2 regions of the Streptomyces sp. NPDC006314 genome follow, and region 1 is predicted to be linked to the other one. Evidence: riboswitches for the same ligand, from Rfam matches in the RefSeq annotation. Region 1 holds a riboswitch; the other holds the start of a gene.
The links. A riboswitch is a leader RNA that binds a small molecule or an ion and turns the genes downstream of it on or off. The one in region 1 is predicted to bind cobalamin.

Region 1 (7,193 bases):
TTCCGGGGAACCCGATTTCTGGGCGGGTTTCTTCGCCGCCCCGGGCTTCGGCGGTGCCTTGGGGGTCGACACCGCGCCGGTGCTCTTGTCCTTGGCGGACGTCTCGGTCCTCTCGCGCGCGATGTGTTCGCGTTCCCTGCGCTGACTCTCCCTGCGCTCGCGTTCCTTCTGTTCCTTCTCCTCCCTCTCCTGTTCCCTGCGCTCGCGCTCCCTGCGTTCCGCCTCTTCCTTCCGCGCTTGTTCCCGGCGCCTGCGCTGTTCCTCTTCCCGGCGCGCGCGCTCCCGTGCCTCCGCCTCCGCCTGCTCCTCGGCCTGCTCCCGCACCAAGGCGTCCCGCTGCCTGCGCAGGGCCTCCAGCTGCTCGCGCATCTCGCTGATCGCCTCGTCCGCACCGCCGTCCCGGGCGCTCCCGGGCTTCACCCGAGTCGGTGCTTCGGCCGCGTCCAAGTCGAGTGTGTTGTCGCGGAGTTGACGGCCCTGCTCCGCGTACTCCTCGATCAGCGCGGTCCACGACCGCGGCAGGCACCGCTCGGTGCCCCCGCCCGCCGTCATCCGGTCGAGGCCGGCGAGAACGTCCCGTAGGACGTCGGACGGGGCCGGACGTCTCGCGGGGTCGGCCTCCAGCAGGGGGAGGATCAGCGGTTCCAGTTCCGGCGGCAGTCCGCTGGTGTCGAGCTCTCCGCGCTGGACGAGGGCGAGGATCCCGATGGAGTGGTCCGTCTGCTCGTACGGCGGGCGGCCGACCGCGAGGAAGAAGAGCGTGGCCCCCAGGGAGTACATGTCGGACGCGGCGGTGGACTTCTTGCCGCACGCCTGTTCCGGCGAGGTGAACGCGAAAGTGCCGATGGTCGTCGTCGAGCTGGTGTGGTCGTGGGCGTGTGAGATGCTGAAGTCGATCAGGCGGGGGCCGTCATGGGGCAGCAGGATGTTCAGGGGCTTGATGTCGCGGTGGACGACCCCCAGGCCGTGCAGCTCGACCAGCGCCCGCGCCGCCCCGGCCGCGGCCCAGCGCACTCCGTCGACGGGCAACGTCCCGGCGCTGACGACGAGTTCGGCCAGGCTGGGCGCCGGAATGAACTCGATGGCGAGCCACGGGCGCTCCGCCCTCGCGTCGGCGTCGAGCACCGTGGCGGTGTACGCGCTGTCGACCCGCCCCGCCAATTCCACCTCGCGGGCGAACCGCTCCCGGTCCGGCCTGCTCACGAACCCCTCGGCGAGGAGTGTCTTGACCGCGACGAGCCCGTGGTCCACCGCGGTCCCGGTGGGCCCCGCGGCGCTGGCGGGGGTCCCCAGGGCTTCCTGCCGGGCGAGATAGATGCGGCCCATGCCGCCGGTGGCGATCCGCCGCAGCAGCCGGTAGGGGCCGAGCCGCCGCGGATCGCCGGATTCGAGTGAATAGAGCTTCATTCCGGCCACGCGGCATCACTCCCCATGTGCGTCCCCCGTCCGTGCTGCCGACAGCGTGCGCCCGGTACGCCCGTACGCGATTGTGCGATTCAGCGATCAAACCGTGCCATGTCAGGGCGAGTTCGGGAAGTCCGCATGGCTGGAGCGGCCATAGTCGTCCGATGCGGGCCCCGAATCTGCGGAAACCGCGACTTCCGCGGATGCTATGTTCGCCACGCGGCGGGGCGACGAGCAGGTGCGCGTGCGGCCCGGCGCCCGCTGGCGGCACCCGTGCTGCCGCGGATCGCTGAGGTCTTGGCAGCCGCGGGAGGAGCAGCCACGTGACCAGCCGCGTCACCTTCGTCTCACCCGCGACGAGCCCGTCGCTGCGGCAGGCCCGCTTCTACGACGGCGACTCGATCGACGCCGTCGGGGCCGCCCACGCCCTCTCGGCGGCCGGCGCGCTGCCCGCGTACGCCCGTGTCATCACTTCCCCGAGCGTGCGCTGCCGCGAGACGGCGGCAGCGCTCGGCCTCGACGGCGTGGCGACGCCGGAGTTGCAGGGTCTGGATGCGGGCCGTTGGCGAGGCCGCACCCTTGAGGAGGTGGGAGCCGCCGAGCCGGAGGCGGTGGGCCGTTGGCTCGCCGACGCGGGCTGGTCGGGGCACGGCGGGGAATCGGTGCGGGACGTGTGCGAGCGGGTCGGGCGCTGGCTGGACACCGCGCCGGACACGGACGGCCGTACGGTCGCCGTGGTGGAGCCAGAGGTCGTACGGGCCGCGGTCGTTCATGTCCTGAGCCTGCCCACGGCTGCCTTCTGGCGGCTCGACGTACCGCCGTTGACGGCCACACAGCTCAGTGGACGGGCCGGACGCTGGAATCTGCGGCTCGGGCAGCCCCTGGCCGCGCCGGGCACCGCCGCGGCGCGCTGAGACCGGCGGGCGCCGTGGTTCAGGAGGCCGCGTCCCGGTGACGGCGCAGCAGCGCCGCTATCGCACAGCGCAGGCAGTCGGTTCCCGCGTCCCACTCCGCCGCCCGGGCCGTGGAACAGGACGCCGGGCACTCCGACGGCACGGTGCCGTTCTGCTCGTGGCGATCCGCCGGGTTGTCGACCAGCGTTTCCAGCTCGTGCAGGAGCCGTTCGGTCCGCTTCACCTGCTGGGCGAGCACCCGTACCCGGGCGCTCTGACCGCCGATCTGCCGTCGGCTGGCGATCAGCTGCTCGTATTCCTCGACGGTGAGGGCGACCGCCTCACGGCCCCCGAGCGTGATGCGGCGCGGCTGGGGATGTCTGGCCACTCGGTTCCTCCGCTCCTCGGCTTGGCGGTACCCGCCCCATCGGACGGTGTTCTGTGCCCTGTCCGTGATCCGATCGCGTCGGTGCCCGGAGAACGCGAGAGGGCCCCCGGATGGTTCCAAGGGGCCCTCTCGTGTCCCAAAACCGCTTAGTTCGAGGCGGGAACTGTCCGCCCGGACGGGGCTGTCGCCGGCTTGGGGTTCAGCTGCCGCTCGGCCAACTCGCCGAAGAGCAGCCCGAATCCGGCCCACAGAACGCTCTGGATGGCCAGTGCGGACAGACGGAACCGCCACAGCAGGGTGGCCGGGAAGTCCGCCGGCACCTCGTTGATGACGGGCAGGAACTCATAGGCCAGACCGATCACGACGGCGAAGGCGGCCACCGCGGCCACGGTCGCCCACCAGGTACCCAGAGCGGGCGCCAGGCGCTTGCCCAGGATGGTGGCGGCGACCGCGAGGAGGACGCTGAGCAGCATCATCAGGAAGTACAGGGTGGTCCGCTTGCCGATGGTGTCGGGGTCGCCGACCGACGGCGGGTTGGCCGGGTACTTCAGGAACGGGACCACGTACACGGCGAGCAGTGCGCAGCCGGACAGCAGCAGCGCGGTCACCCGCGGGGAGAAGCTGCCCACGCGGCCCAGCGCGAAGCAGAAGGCCAGCGCGGCGATGCCGCCGAAGGCGACCCCGTAGACGAGGACACCGGTGGCGAGACCGGCGGTGGACTGCAGGGAGCGGGAGACGACCTCCATCTCGTGCTCGTGGGAGTGGGCGTCCTCGAAGCCGATCGCCTTGTCGACGTTCGGCTCACCGAGGAGGTAGGAGACGACCAGGGCGAGCACGCCGGCGGCCAGGCCGGCGAGCATGCCCCGAACGAGGAGGTTTCTTACCGTTGCGGAGTTCATGGGCGTGCGGCGTCCCTCGCGTCAGTGGCAGGGGAAGCCGAGCAGGTGGCGGGCGTCGTGCACCCACTCGTGGACGTCCGTGCCGCTGAACACGGAGGTGGCGCCCTGCTCGGCGCCGACGAAGTAGAGCAGGATCAGCATCATGATGCCGAAGAAGACCGCCCAGGGAGCTATCGCCTTCAGCGGCAGCTTGGCGGGGATGGCGGGAGTGGTGGCTGTCGGCTGGGCGACGGTCTGCGCCATGGCAGAACCTCCTCTGGGAGTTCGCGTCCCATCTCGGTGGTGCAGTGGACGACGGCCACGGGTCTGACTCACGAGACGCCTCTCGCATACAGTGGCGCGACCGTGCCGGATTCCCACCGGCTTCCGTCTCGCCGTCGTCGATATCTGACAGACCGTACCGCGTGACGCGTAGCCCGCCAAGACCGCGCCACCTGGCGTGATCTTCCTCTCGCGGTAGGTGACCGGTCTGCTGAGTGCGGTGGGTGCGATGGGACTCGGGTGGCCTCCTGCCGGCGAAGGCGCCCATCCGCCCTTCTGGCCCCAGGTCGCGAACACCGCATCGACCAGGCGCCGTTCGCCCGAGACCGGCCCGGCACGCTCGGCCTCCCCGCGCCCACGGGGCGTCCGGTCAGGCACGGTTCGCATGGTCTTGGCCGTCGGCCGCGTCTCCTTGATGTCGACGCCTGCCACGAACGCCCGCGCCGACCCGGTGATCATGATGCGGCCGCGGTCGGGGCGCGGTCGAGGGCCTCGGGGGCTGCCATGGCCCTCATGGCCTGGTGGTGGCGGGCGTACGGGGCTCAGCGAGGCGGCGAGGGCCGTGTGACGGTCGTGTTCTGGGCGGAGCGGTGAACGGCCGGTTCGGCGGCCTGTGTCCGAGGTGCCGGGTCGGCGGGTTCCCTGGCGGGATGTGCCGGGCGACCGGCGAGTCCGCCGGCGCGGGAATCCGTCAGCGGAGGACGTGCCGATGGGAGCGCCGGGACAACCGCACGGCGGCGAGGACCAGGTCGGCGACGAGGAGCGCGATGCCGATGATCAGCAGATAGCCGAGACCCTCCACCGTCGCGCCGATCAGTCCCAGCACGATGGCGACGATGACGATCAGCAGGAAGATCACCATGACGGGAACACCTCCCTTGGCCGGACGCGGCCGTCAGCGGCGCGCGAGTTGCCGTTCGCCGCCGGCCCCTGGTTGGTAGGCCATGCCGTAGTAATGGAAGATCGCCTCCTCCTGCTCGGCGGGCAGCACGTCGTCCGTGCCGATCGAAGGGGACTTCCTGACGCGTGCCCTGTCGTAGGAGACCTTGACGTAGTCCGGGCCGAGGACTGTCTCGTCGAGGGGCACGAAGACAAGGAACCGGTGGGTGGGCAGACCGGTCCGGACGGTGACCATGGCCGGTTGGTCGGTGGTGGTGTCCACGTAGACGGCTTCGAGCGCGCCGATCTTGTGACCCTTCGGGTCGACGACATCGCGGTTGCGCCACTCGCGGATATCGGCTGGCTGGATCATGCCGTTTCTCCTTCCCGCTCTCGTTCGGCGAGAGCAGAACGAACGCCGGGCTCGGGTGGCCCGGCCTCGGCGGTCGGGTGGGGAGCGGGTGCTCACCGATCACGTGGCACAGCCAAGGAGCGCAGGGCGGGGGACGTGTGAGGCCTGAAGAGCGGGATGCGTCCGTCTCCGGCACACGACGTGCCCCGGCCGTTTCAGCGTACTCCTGCCGGTTTCCACGCCCGCTTCGCCGGATGCGGAGTCGTCTCTTGCCCACCCGTGCTGCACCCCGAGCCCGTCACAGCCCCGGCCGCGCGTCTCGCGCTGAAGCGCAACGGCACGTCCCGTGGACTCCTGGACGGTGCCTGGCGGCCCCGCTCCCGGAACCCGCTGAGCTGAGATCGACCCGCACAAGCTGTCGCTGCGCTCCTACGGCACCGGCCGCTGGGACTCATCCCGCCGGGGACCACCGCGGACGAGGCCGGGCACGCCGGCTCCGCGGCCGACCGGCCGCTCGATCCCGACGAGGCATGGGAGTACGAGGGCGGCGCGTCCTCGGTCTCCGCGGCCGTACCGGCCAGGCCGGTCGCGCCAGTCGCCTGATCATCGGCATGTGAGAGGGCCGCCATGCACGCCTTCCTGACGGTCGCCGCCTTCCTGGTCCCCATCGCGGGGGCGGCATTCGTGATCCACCGGCTCAACGCCGAGCACGCGGAAAGAATCGCCGTGCACCGGTACAGCCGCGCTCTGCCCGGCCGCGTGCCCCGCGGCCCGCGCCGCGGCGCCGACGCGGCACAACCCCCTGCGGGACCGCGACAGTCCGAGTCGCCGACCGTCGGCGAACAAGGTGACCCCCGCGACGAGGGCCGCGGCTGCTCCTCACCGCGGCGTCGCCGCAACCGCTCCACTGACCACAGGTGACGACGGCGGACAGCCACCGGACGCGGATGCCGGCGCCGCCCGCTGACCCTCCCGAAGTCCCCCGGCGTTCGATGCCGGAGGACTTCGGCGGCCCGCGTGAGGTGCGTGTATGCCCGCTCGGCAGGTCCCTCGCGTCAGCGGCCCCTGCGCACCCGGGCCGCCGCGCGTGCTTCGGCTGCCTTGCGCTGCTCGGCGGCTTTGCGGGATTCCTTCGCGGGGCGGCCCGGACGAGTGCCGAGGCCGCGGAAGGGGGCGTTGCCGCTGCCGCTCTTCACCCCGGCCGGTGGGCGCTTCGCCCCCGTGATGGTGGTCAGCTTCTCCTCGCCGGAGCGCACCTGTGTGACGGTCGGCCGGATCCCGGCGTCGGACATCATCCGGTTCACATCGCGCCGCTGGTTGGGGGTGACGAGGGTGACCACGTTCCCGGATTCCCCGGCACGCGCCGTGCGCCCGCCACGGTGCAGGTAATCCTTGGCGTCGGCCGGCGGGTCGACGTTGACGACAAGGTCGAGCGCGTCGATGTGGATGCCCCGCGCCGCGACGTTGGTGGCCACCAGCACGTTGATCTCGCCGTCCTTGAACTTGGCGAGCGTGTGCGTGCGCTGCGGCTGTGACTTCCCGCTGTGCAGAGCGTCGGCCCGTACCCCGCTGGCCCGCAGGTGACGGGTGAACTGGTCCACGCCGGCCTTGGTGTTCAGGAACATCAGGACCCGGCCGTCCCGCGCGGCGATTTCGGTAGCGGTCGCGTACTTGTCCGCGGCGTGGATGTTCAGCACGTGGTGCTCCATCGTGGTGACCGATCCCGCCACCCGGTCGACCGAGGCGAGTACCGGGTCGTGCAGGTAGTCGCGCACCAGCTGGTCGACGTCGCGGTCGAGCGTGGCCGAGAACAGCAGCCGCTGCCCGTCGGGGCGCACCTGGTCCAGGATTTCCGCGACCTGCGGGAGGAACCCCAGGTCGCACATCTGGTCAGCCTCGTCCAGCACCGTGATCCGCACCTGATTCAGGTGGCAGTCCCGGCGCGACACCAGGTCGGCCAGCCGCCCCGGCGTCGCGATGACCACGTCGGCGCCGGTCCGCAGCAGCGCCGACTGACGGTTGATCGACAGCCCGCCGACGACCGTCCCCAGTCGGACGTTCAGCGCCTGTGCGTACGGCGCCAGCGCGTCGCTCACCTGCTGTGCGAGTTCCCGGGT
Region 2 (7,193 bases), on a different contig from region 1:
GCGACGGGCGAACCGCACCGCATCGAGGCGAAGGGTGCGGCGCCGATCGTGGTGGTCGGCACCACCCGCGACCCGGCGACCCCCTACCGCGAGGCGCAGTCCCTGGCCCGCCAGCTCTCCTCGGCCCGCCTCCTGACCTACGTCGGTGACGGCCACACCGCCTACGGCCGTGGCAGCAGCTGCATCGACACGGCGATCAACACCTATCTGCTCCGCGGCACCCCGCCGACCGCCGGAAAGCGCTGCTCATAGCCCGTCCACCCACCCCGGAGCGGAGGGCTCCGGGGTGGGTGCGAAGCACCCTTGGAAACTGTGTAGACTTACCGACGTTGCTGATCGCACCATGGTGTGGGCAGCGCGCCGCTTTAGCTCAGATGGCCAGAGCAACGCACTCGTAATGCGTAGGTCTCGGGTTCGAATCCCGAAAGCGGCTCCACTGAGACCCCGGGTCGGACATCGTCCGACCCGGGGTCTTCTCGTTCAGCGGAGACGACGGCTGCGGCGCGCGCGTGCCGCGCCCCCCGGACGCGGCGGCATCCCCGGGAGCCATGTCCTCGCGGATCCGCCTGGGTGGACGGGGGGCACGCGCGCGCCTCGCGGCTCAGGCGCGGACGTCGTGCCAGGGCGAGCACTCCCGGTACGTGCTGGTCACGATGCAGCCCCGCAGCTTGTACGCCTTCCCTTCGGGGAGGTTGCCGGGGACGATCTTCATGTAGGGGGAGTCGTGGCCCCGGGTGGAAGCGATGCGGCCGTTGCTGAGCTCCGCCTCGATTCCCAAGCCGTCGGCGTACACGTCCTTGGCGATGAGGGCATCGCCCGGAATGTCGGGGGCGGGCTGCGGGTCGGCGTTCCAGCGGGCGTACCCGATCACCTTCCCGCTGGAATTGTGGATGGTGATGGTGTACGACCCGTCCGGGTCCATGGCGTTGGCAGTGCCGGCCCCGGCGGTGAGCGCCACCCCGACGAGCATCGCGCCCATGCCGAGGATCGTGCCGACGCGCTTGCGTATCAGGCTCATGTGGTTCCCCTGTTTCTCTGTACGGCAGGTCGCCGTCGCACTGCCTTGCTTCATCAACGACAGTGATGATCAGTCATCATCACTCTATAGAACGGTTGTTACGCCTCGACCGGGGTGGGGCGCACGCGGGTCAGGGCGGCAACCGGCTCTGTGGCAGAGGCAGGGCGGCTCCATGGCCTGGGTGACCACGTGGGAGCGAGCATCGAGAAGGGGCGCGGCAGCGGACGGTAGCGCGTCAGTCGGGTGAGACGCAGTGTTTCAGCAGTGCGGAGATCGATCCGTCGACGAGCCGACCGGCCTCGTGGAGCGCGAGCAGCAGGGACAGACGGCCGGGATCGGAGAGCAGCGAGAAGCGATCGGCCCAGGCGCGTACCCGCTCCGGCTCGCCGACGGCGGCGATGGCGTCACAGACCCGATGGCCGTCGATGGTGCGCTGCCCGGCACGATCCGCGGGGACGAGATGCATGCCCCCATCATCGCAGCCACCTGCCCCGCGCCTCCATACCTGTTCAGCTGTGCAGCCTTGCAGCCGCTACCCACCGCCCCCTAGTGTGAGCAGGCCGTGGTGTTCGGGAAGACCGGTGACAGCCCTCAGGGCTCAGACCGGAGCGGCCCTCGCCACTGTGATCGGGAAGTTCCCGCCCCCTACACGCCACTGGCCGCACAGCCGGGAAGGCAGGGGCGGGCGCGGCGACCCGTCAGCCAGGAGACCGGCCACGGCATCACGAAGCTGATCCACGAGGTGCTGGAGCGTGAACGCATGACCGTGTCCGAAGGCGTGCCCGAAACCGCCGCCACCCCGTCCCCGTCGTTCCGCTGGCGTCGCGAGGACACCGTCCGGACCGTGGGCCTGCTGGGCGTGATCGTCGCCCTGCACGTGGTCGCGTTCGGCATCCTGTTCCTGCTCGTGATTCCCCGTCACTATGAGGTGGGCACCAAGGCGTTCGGCCTGGGTCTCGGCATCACGGCGTACACGCTCGGCATGCGGCATGCCTTCGACGCGGACCACATCGCGGCGATCGACAACACCACCCGCAAGCTGATGGCCGACGGAAAGCGGCCGGTGTCGGTGGGCTTCTGGTTCGCGCTCGGGCATTCCAGCGTGGTGGTCGCCATGGCCGCCCTGGTCGCCGGAGGCGCGAAGCTCGCCGGCACCCTCATGAACGACGGCTCCCGAACCCACCAGGTCCTCGGCACCGTCGGCACCACGGTCTCCGGCAGCTTCCTGTACCTCATCGCCGCCCTCAACCTCGTCGCGCTCTTCGGCATCCTGCGCGTATTCAGGGCGATGCGCGCCGGACATTACGACGAGGCGGAACTGGAGGCCCACCTCGACTCGCGCGGCTTCATGAACCGTCTCCTGGGCCGGCTCACCAAGTCCATCCGCCGCCCGGGCCAGATGTTCCCGCTGGGCTTCCTCTTCGGCATCGGCTTCGACACCACGACGGAGGTTCTGCTCCTCGCCCTGGCCGGCAACGGTGCCGCCGCGGGTCTGCCGTGGTACGCGGTGCTGTGCCTGCCGCTGCTGTTCGCGGCCGGCATGAGCCTGTTCGACACCCTCGACGGCACGTTCATGAACTTCGCCTACCAGTGGGCTTTCTCCAACCCGGTGCGGAAGGTGTTCTACAACCTCACCATCACCGGCCTGTCCATCGCCGTGGCCTTCTTCGTCGGCACGATCGAGCTGGTCGGCGTCCTGCACGACAAGCTCGGCCTGCATGATGACGTCACGGGCTGGATCGCGGCCCTGGACCTGGACAACGTCGGCTATGTCATCGCCGGCCTGTTCGTCGTCGTCTGGGCCGTGGCCATCGCGTACTGGCGCCTGGCCAAGGTCGAGGAGCGCTGGACCGTCCGCGTCGCCGACGAGGGCTGAGGGGGAGCGCTGGACCGTCCGCGCCTGCGGCACGGGCTGCCCGGTGAAGACGACGAGGTGCCACTTTCCCTTGCCGCGGGTCACCGTGCAGGTGTCGCTCATGGGCCTGCCCGCCTTGTCCTTGGCGGTGAGATGGGCGCTGCCGGTGTCGGGGCCCATGTCGTGGCCGGCCTCCAGATCGCTGATCTTCCCACCCCGTCCGCCTTTTCGCGGCGAGGATCTTTGCTGCTTCTCGCCTCGGCCAGGGCTCGTCCTTCACGCCGCCGATCTGCTCCTTCTTCTCCTGTGAGGGGGCAGCGGCCTGTCATGTGCGGTGGGCGTACCACCAGGTGTGCGGTTGGTCAGAGATGATCTTCTTCACGCTTTTGCACGCCCCCGGGGTGCTGCTCCGGCACCCCAAGACCTCACCGGCCCGGCACGCCGTCTACTACCGCATCAACGCCCGCGACCGCGTCAGGCTCGTCCGGCGTCGACTGCCCCTGCCGCTCATCCCGGTGCACCTGGGGGTGTGGACGCTGCTCACGCTCGCCCGCACCCGTTCCCGGCCGGGGCTGAAGGCATGGTTCGGCGGATTCCTGGAGGGGGTGCGGGAGCCGGCCGGAGAGCGACGGGCGATGCGCTGGCGGGCGGTGTGGCGGCTCACCCGGCTCGGCCGCCCGCCGGTGATCTGACCGTGTGCGGGGGCGGGGCATCTCTGGGTCTGCGGCTGGGCCCGGAGTCCGAGCTGTGCGACGGCCCCCAAGGTCCGCGCCGTGCCACGGGCCGGAAGGGCAAGCCCCGAACGCAGCGGCCGGGAAAGGGAGTCCAGCGGCCCGGCGAAGGGAACGGGACGGAGCCCCGGTCGTTCACCTCCGCCGCCCGGGGCCCCTTGCGTCCCCGGATCCGGCCAGCGGCGACACTCCCCCGAGTTACGCGACTTACGCGCGCGCCGTCGAGCCAGATCCGATGGAATGATCACATCAGGATGCGCCAACGGATCGCTAACATGTGGCCAACGGTTCCACGGCGGGTCGCGGACCGGCTGGCCGGAAGTCGCCCCGGCGACAGGGGAACAGGCGGTGGGACGGGCGGGTCCTGAGCCGGAGCGGCGAAACAGAAGGTGGCGGGAAACCGTTGTGGACAGGGCGGGAATCCGCCAGGGAACGGCGGGCGCGCGCCCGCCGCGGAGCACGGTCGGTCCCGACCGCGCGGGAAGGCAGTGGGGCGGCGTGATGCGGCGGTACGAGCTGCGGTTCGGCCTGCTGGGACCGCCCGTCCTCTACGACCGACCGCCGTACGAGATCTCGTACGGCACCCCCGGCGGCCCTTCCGGCGAACCCGCCGACAGCACCCTCGCCGGCGCTTCCCAGGCCCCGGACGACACCTCCGACGACGGTGTCCGCGCCATCGGTAGTCCCAAGGTGCGCACCCTGCTCGCCGCCCTGCTGCTGGAGGCCGGCCGGGTCGTGTCCGTGGAGTCGCTGAAGGACGCCCTGTGGGGCGGGGCGCCGCCCGTCTCCGCTCAGGCCTCCCTGCACAACCATGTCACCCGGCTGCGCCGGCTTCTGGACGACCCCGACCGGCTCAGGGCCGTACCGCCGGGGTATCTGCTGCGCGTGGATCACGGCGAGTTGGACGTGCACGTGTTCGACGTACGGGTCAGCGAGGCGCGTGCCGCGCACGCCCTGCGGGACTGGCCGGGCGTCGTACGTGCCTGCACGGCCGCGCTCGCGCTCTGGCGCGGCACCCCGCTCAGCGGGCTCCCCGCCGACCTCGGTGGATACGCCCTCGTGCAGCGCCTGGAGGAGGCGCGGCTGCTTCTGCTCGAGTGGCGCTATGACGCCGAACTCGCGCTGGGTGGTGCCCGGTTGGCCGCACTGGTCCCCGAGCTGGCGGCTCTCGTCGCCGAGTATCCGCTACGCGAGGCGTACCACCGTCAGCTGATGCTCGCCCTGCATCGCACCGGCCGCCAGGCCGAGGCCCTGGCCGTCCACCGTGACCTGCGTGCCCGCCTGGTCGAGGAACTCGGTATCGAGCCCGGCACGGCGGTCCGTGAGGCGCACGCCGAGGTGCTGCGGGGGAGCGGCGAGGGACAGCGGCAACGCGAGGGGCACGGTGACCGGCGGCGAGTCGCCGAGGACAGCCGACAGCGGCGTCCGGGACACGACTCGGGGACGGCTGGCGCCACGACGCCTCCCGCATCCCCCCGCGAAGCCGACTCCGCCACGCGGCAGCAGACCCCGCGCCCGGCCCAGTTGCCGGCTCCTCCGGCCCACTTCACCGGCCGCGCCGATGTACGCCGGGAGCTGTGCCGGGCGTTGACCGAGCCGCCCGCACCGGCCCCTGCCGTCGCCGTGATCAGCGGTATGGCGGGCGTCGGCAAGAGCGCGTTGGCCCTGCATGTGGCACATGAGCTGCGGGAGCGTTTCACCGACGGCCAGCTCTACGTCAACCTGCACGGCGCCACCCCGGGCATGGTCCCGCTCGCCGCCGTGCAGGCACTCGCCGCCCTGCTGCGCGACCTCGGGGTCGAGCCCCGCAACGTCCCCGAACACCCGGACGCCGCGGCCGCGTTGCTCCGCTCCTTGCTGGCGCCCGCCCGCATCCTGCTGGTGCTGGACGACGCGGCCAACGCGGCCCAGGTACGGCCTCTGCTGCCCGCCGGGCCCGGCTGCGCGGTGATCGTCACCAGCCGTTCGCCGCTGACCGCCCTCGACGGTGCCCGGCGCTTTCCGCTCGGCCCGCTGACCGGCGAGGACAGTGCGGCCCTGCTGCGCGCGGTGAGCGGACGCGAGGGACTGGACGCCGGTCACGCACTGGTCGAGCTGACCGGCCGGCTCCCGCTCGCGCTGCGTGTCGTCGCCGCCCGGCTCGCCGCCCGCCGCGCACTCACCGCGGACGTGCTGGCGTACCAACTGGCTGCCACCGGGGGACGGTTGAACCACCTGGAGTACGACGACCTGAGCGTTCGGCGCTCCCTGGCCGTCGCCCATGACGCGCTCGCCGCCGCCGAGCGCGAAGCCGACCGGGACGCGGCCCTCGCCCTGCGCCACATCGGCGCGCTCGACCTGCCGGCCTACAGCGCCCCGCTGATCGCCCGGCTCACCGGCACCGACCCCCGCCGCGCCGAGGCCGCCCTGGACCGCCTGGTCGACGTCGCCCTGCTGGAGGAGACGGCGTACGGCCGCTATGCCCCGCACGACCTGGTCCGCGACTTCGCCCGCGAACTGGCGGACCCGGGAGCGGACAGCAACGCCGACCCCCTCGGCACCCTCCGTGCCGCCGCCCCGGTCCCCGGCACGACCCCTGCCCAAGCCCCGGCCCAAGCTGCCCATGCCCCGGCCTCCGCCACGAACTCCGCGCCTGCCCCAGCCACCCCGGGCACTGGCACCCCCGCCCCCGATCTGGCCGCCCTCCGCTGGTACGCCGCCGTCGCCGAGCGCCTGTTGATGGCGATCGTGGAGCCGGGGCTCGACCAGGACGACCGGCGTCGGCCGACCTCCGCACAGCCACCCGAGCATGCCGCGGACGTCGCCGCACTGCCGGTCTTCGAGTCCGCGGAGGTGGCCTTCGCGTGGATTGAGCTGGAGTTGGAGAACATCGTCACCCTGGTGGCACGGAATGCGGACACAGCCGACGTACGCCGGGCCGCCCACCTCTCGACGCTCGTGCGACTGCTCTTCCCGTACGTGCAGCGCAGCGGACGGGTCGCCGAGATGGAGGTGCTGGGGCGGGCCGGGCTGCAGGCGGCGCGACGGCTCGGTGACGCGGCGGCCGAGGCGTACGCGCTGGGCGACCTGGCGGGCCTGCACTTCCTGACCGGCCGGCAGAACGACGCCCTCGCCCTCACCGACCGGGCCCTGGAGATCTGGCGACGGCTCGGCACGGCCTCCCGGATCCGGCGCTGTCTGAACAACCGCGGGCTGCTGCTGGAGGGGCTGGGCCGGTACGAGGAGTCAGGGGAGGCGCTGCGGCAGAGCCTCGCCTGTTCGCGGCAGTTGAACGACCCCTACGGCGAGGCCGTCACCCACAGCCATCTCGGCAACCTCTACGAGCACATCGACCCGCGCGCCGCCATCGAGCAGCACCGGCGTTCGCTGGCGATCGGGGACGCGATCGGTGCGGTCATCGTGCAGCACTCGGCGCACTGCAACATCGGCTACGCACACCTCGCCCTCCGTGAACCGGCCGCCGCGGCGCGGCACTTCGAGGAGAGCCTGCGCATCCTCGGCGGCCACGGCGACTGGCACGGCGAGGCCCAGACCCGGCTAGGCCTGGTCCGCGCGCTGCGGGAGCTGGGGGAGAGCGAGCGGGCGGGCG

Region 2: another riboswitch for cobalamin. It lies ahead of ABZ079_RS28650 (HoxN/HupN/NixA family nickel/cobalt transporter); the one in region 1 lies ahead of ABZ079_RS15670 (CbtB-domain containing protein).

What each region holds. Positions count from the first base shown of each region.
Region 1 covers NZ_JBEXRL010000007.1:236,525-243,717, forward strand. Annotated here, with positions in the region: gene ABZ079_RS15650 (serine/threonine-protein kinase) at 1-1,407, opposite strand, end outside; gene ABZ079_RS15655 (histidine phosphatase family protein) at 1,728-2,318, shown strand; gene ABZ079_RS15660 (hypothetical protein) at 2,338-2,685, opposite strand; gene ABZ079_RS15665 (CbtA family protein) at 2,832-3,584, opposite strand; gene ABZ079_RS15670 (CbtB-domain containing protein) at 3,606-3,827, opposite strand; cobalamin riboswitch at 3,864-3,998, opposite strand; gene ABZ079_RS15675 (hypothetical protein) at 4,537-4,707, opposite strand; gene ABZ079_RS15680 (PRC-barrel domain-containing protein) at 4,741-5,097, opposite strand; gene ABZ079_RS15685 (DEAD/DEAH box helicase) at 6,132-7,193, opposite strand, start outside.
Region 2 covers NZ_JBEXRL010000019.1:51,608-58,800, forward strand. Annotated here, with positions in the region: gene ABZ079_RS28630 (alpha/beta hydrolase) at 1-252, shown strand, start outside; tRNA gene ABZ079_RS28635 (tRNA-Thr) at 360-436, shown strand; gene ABZ079_RS28640 (hypothetical protein) at 602-1,018, opposite strand; gene ABZ079_RS28645 (hypothetical protein) at 1,254-1,484, opposite strand; cobalamin riboswitch at 1,565-1,752, shown strand; gene ABZ079_RS28650 (HoxN/HupN/NixA family nickel/cobalt transporter) at 1,779-2,894, shown strand; partial or broken gene ABZ079_RS28655 (glycosyltransferase family 2 protein) at 3,257-3,565, shown strand; gene ABZ079_RS28660 (BTAD domain-containing putative transcriptional regulator) at 4,106-7,193, shown strand, end outside.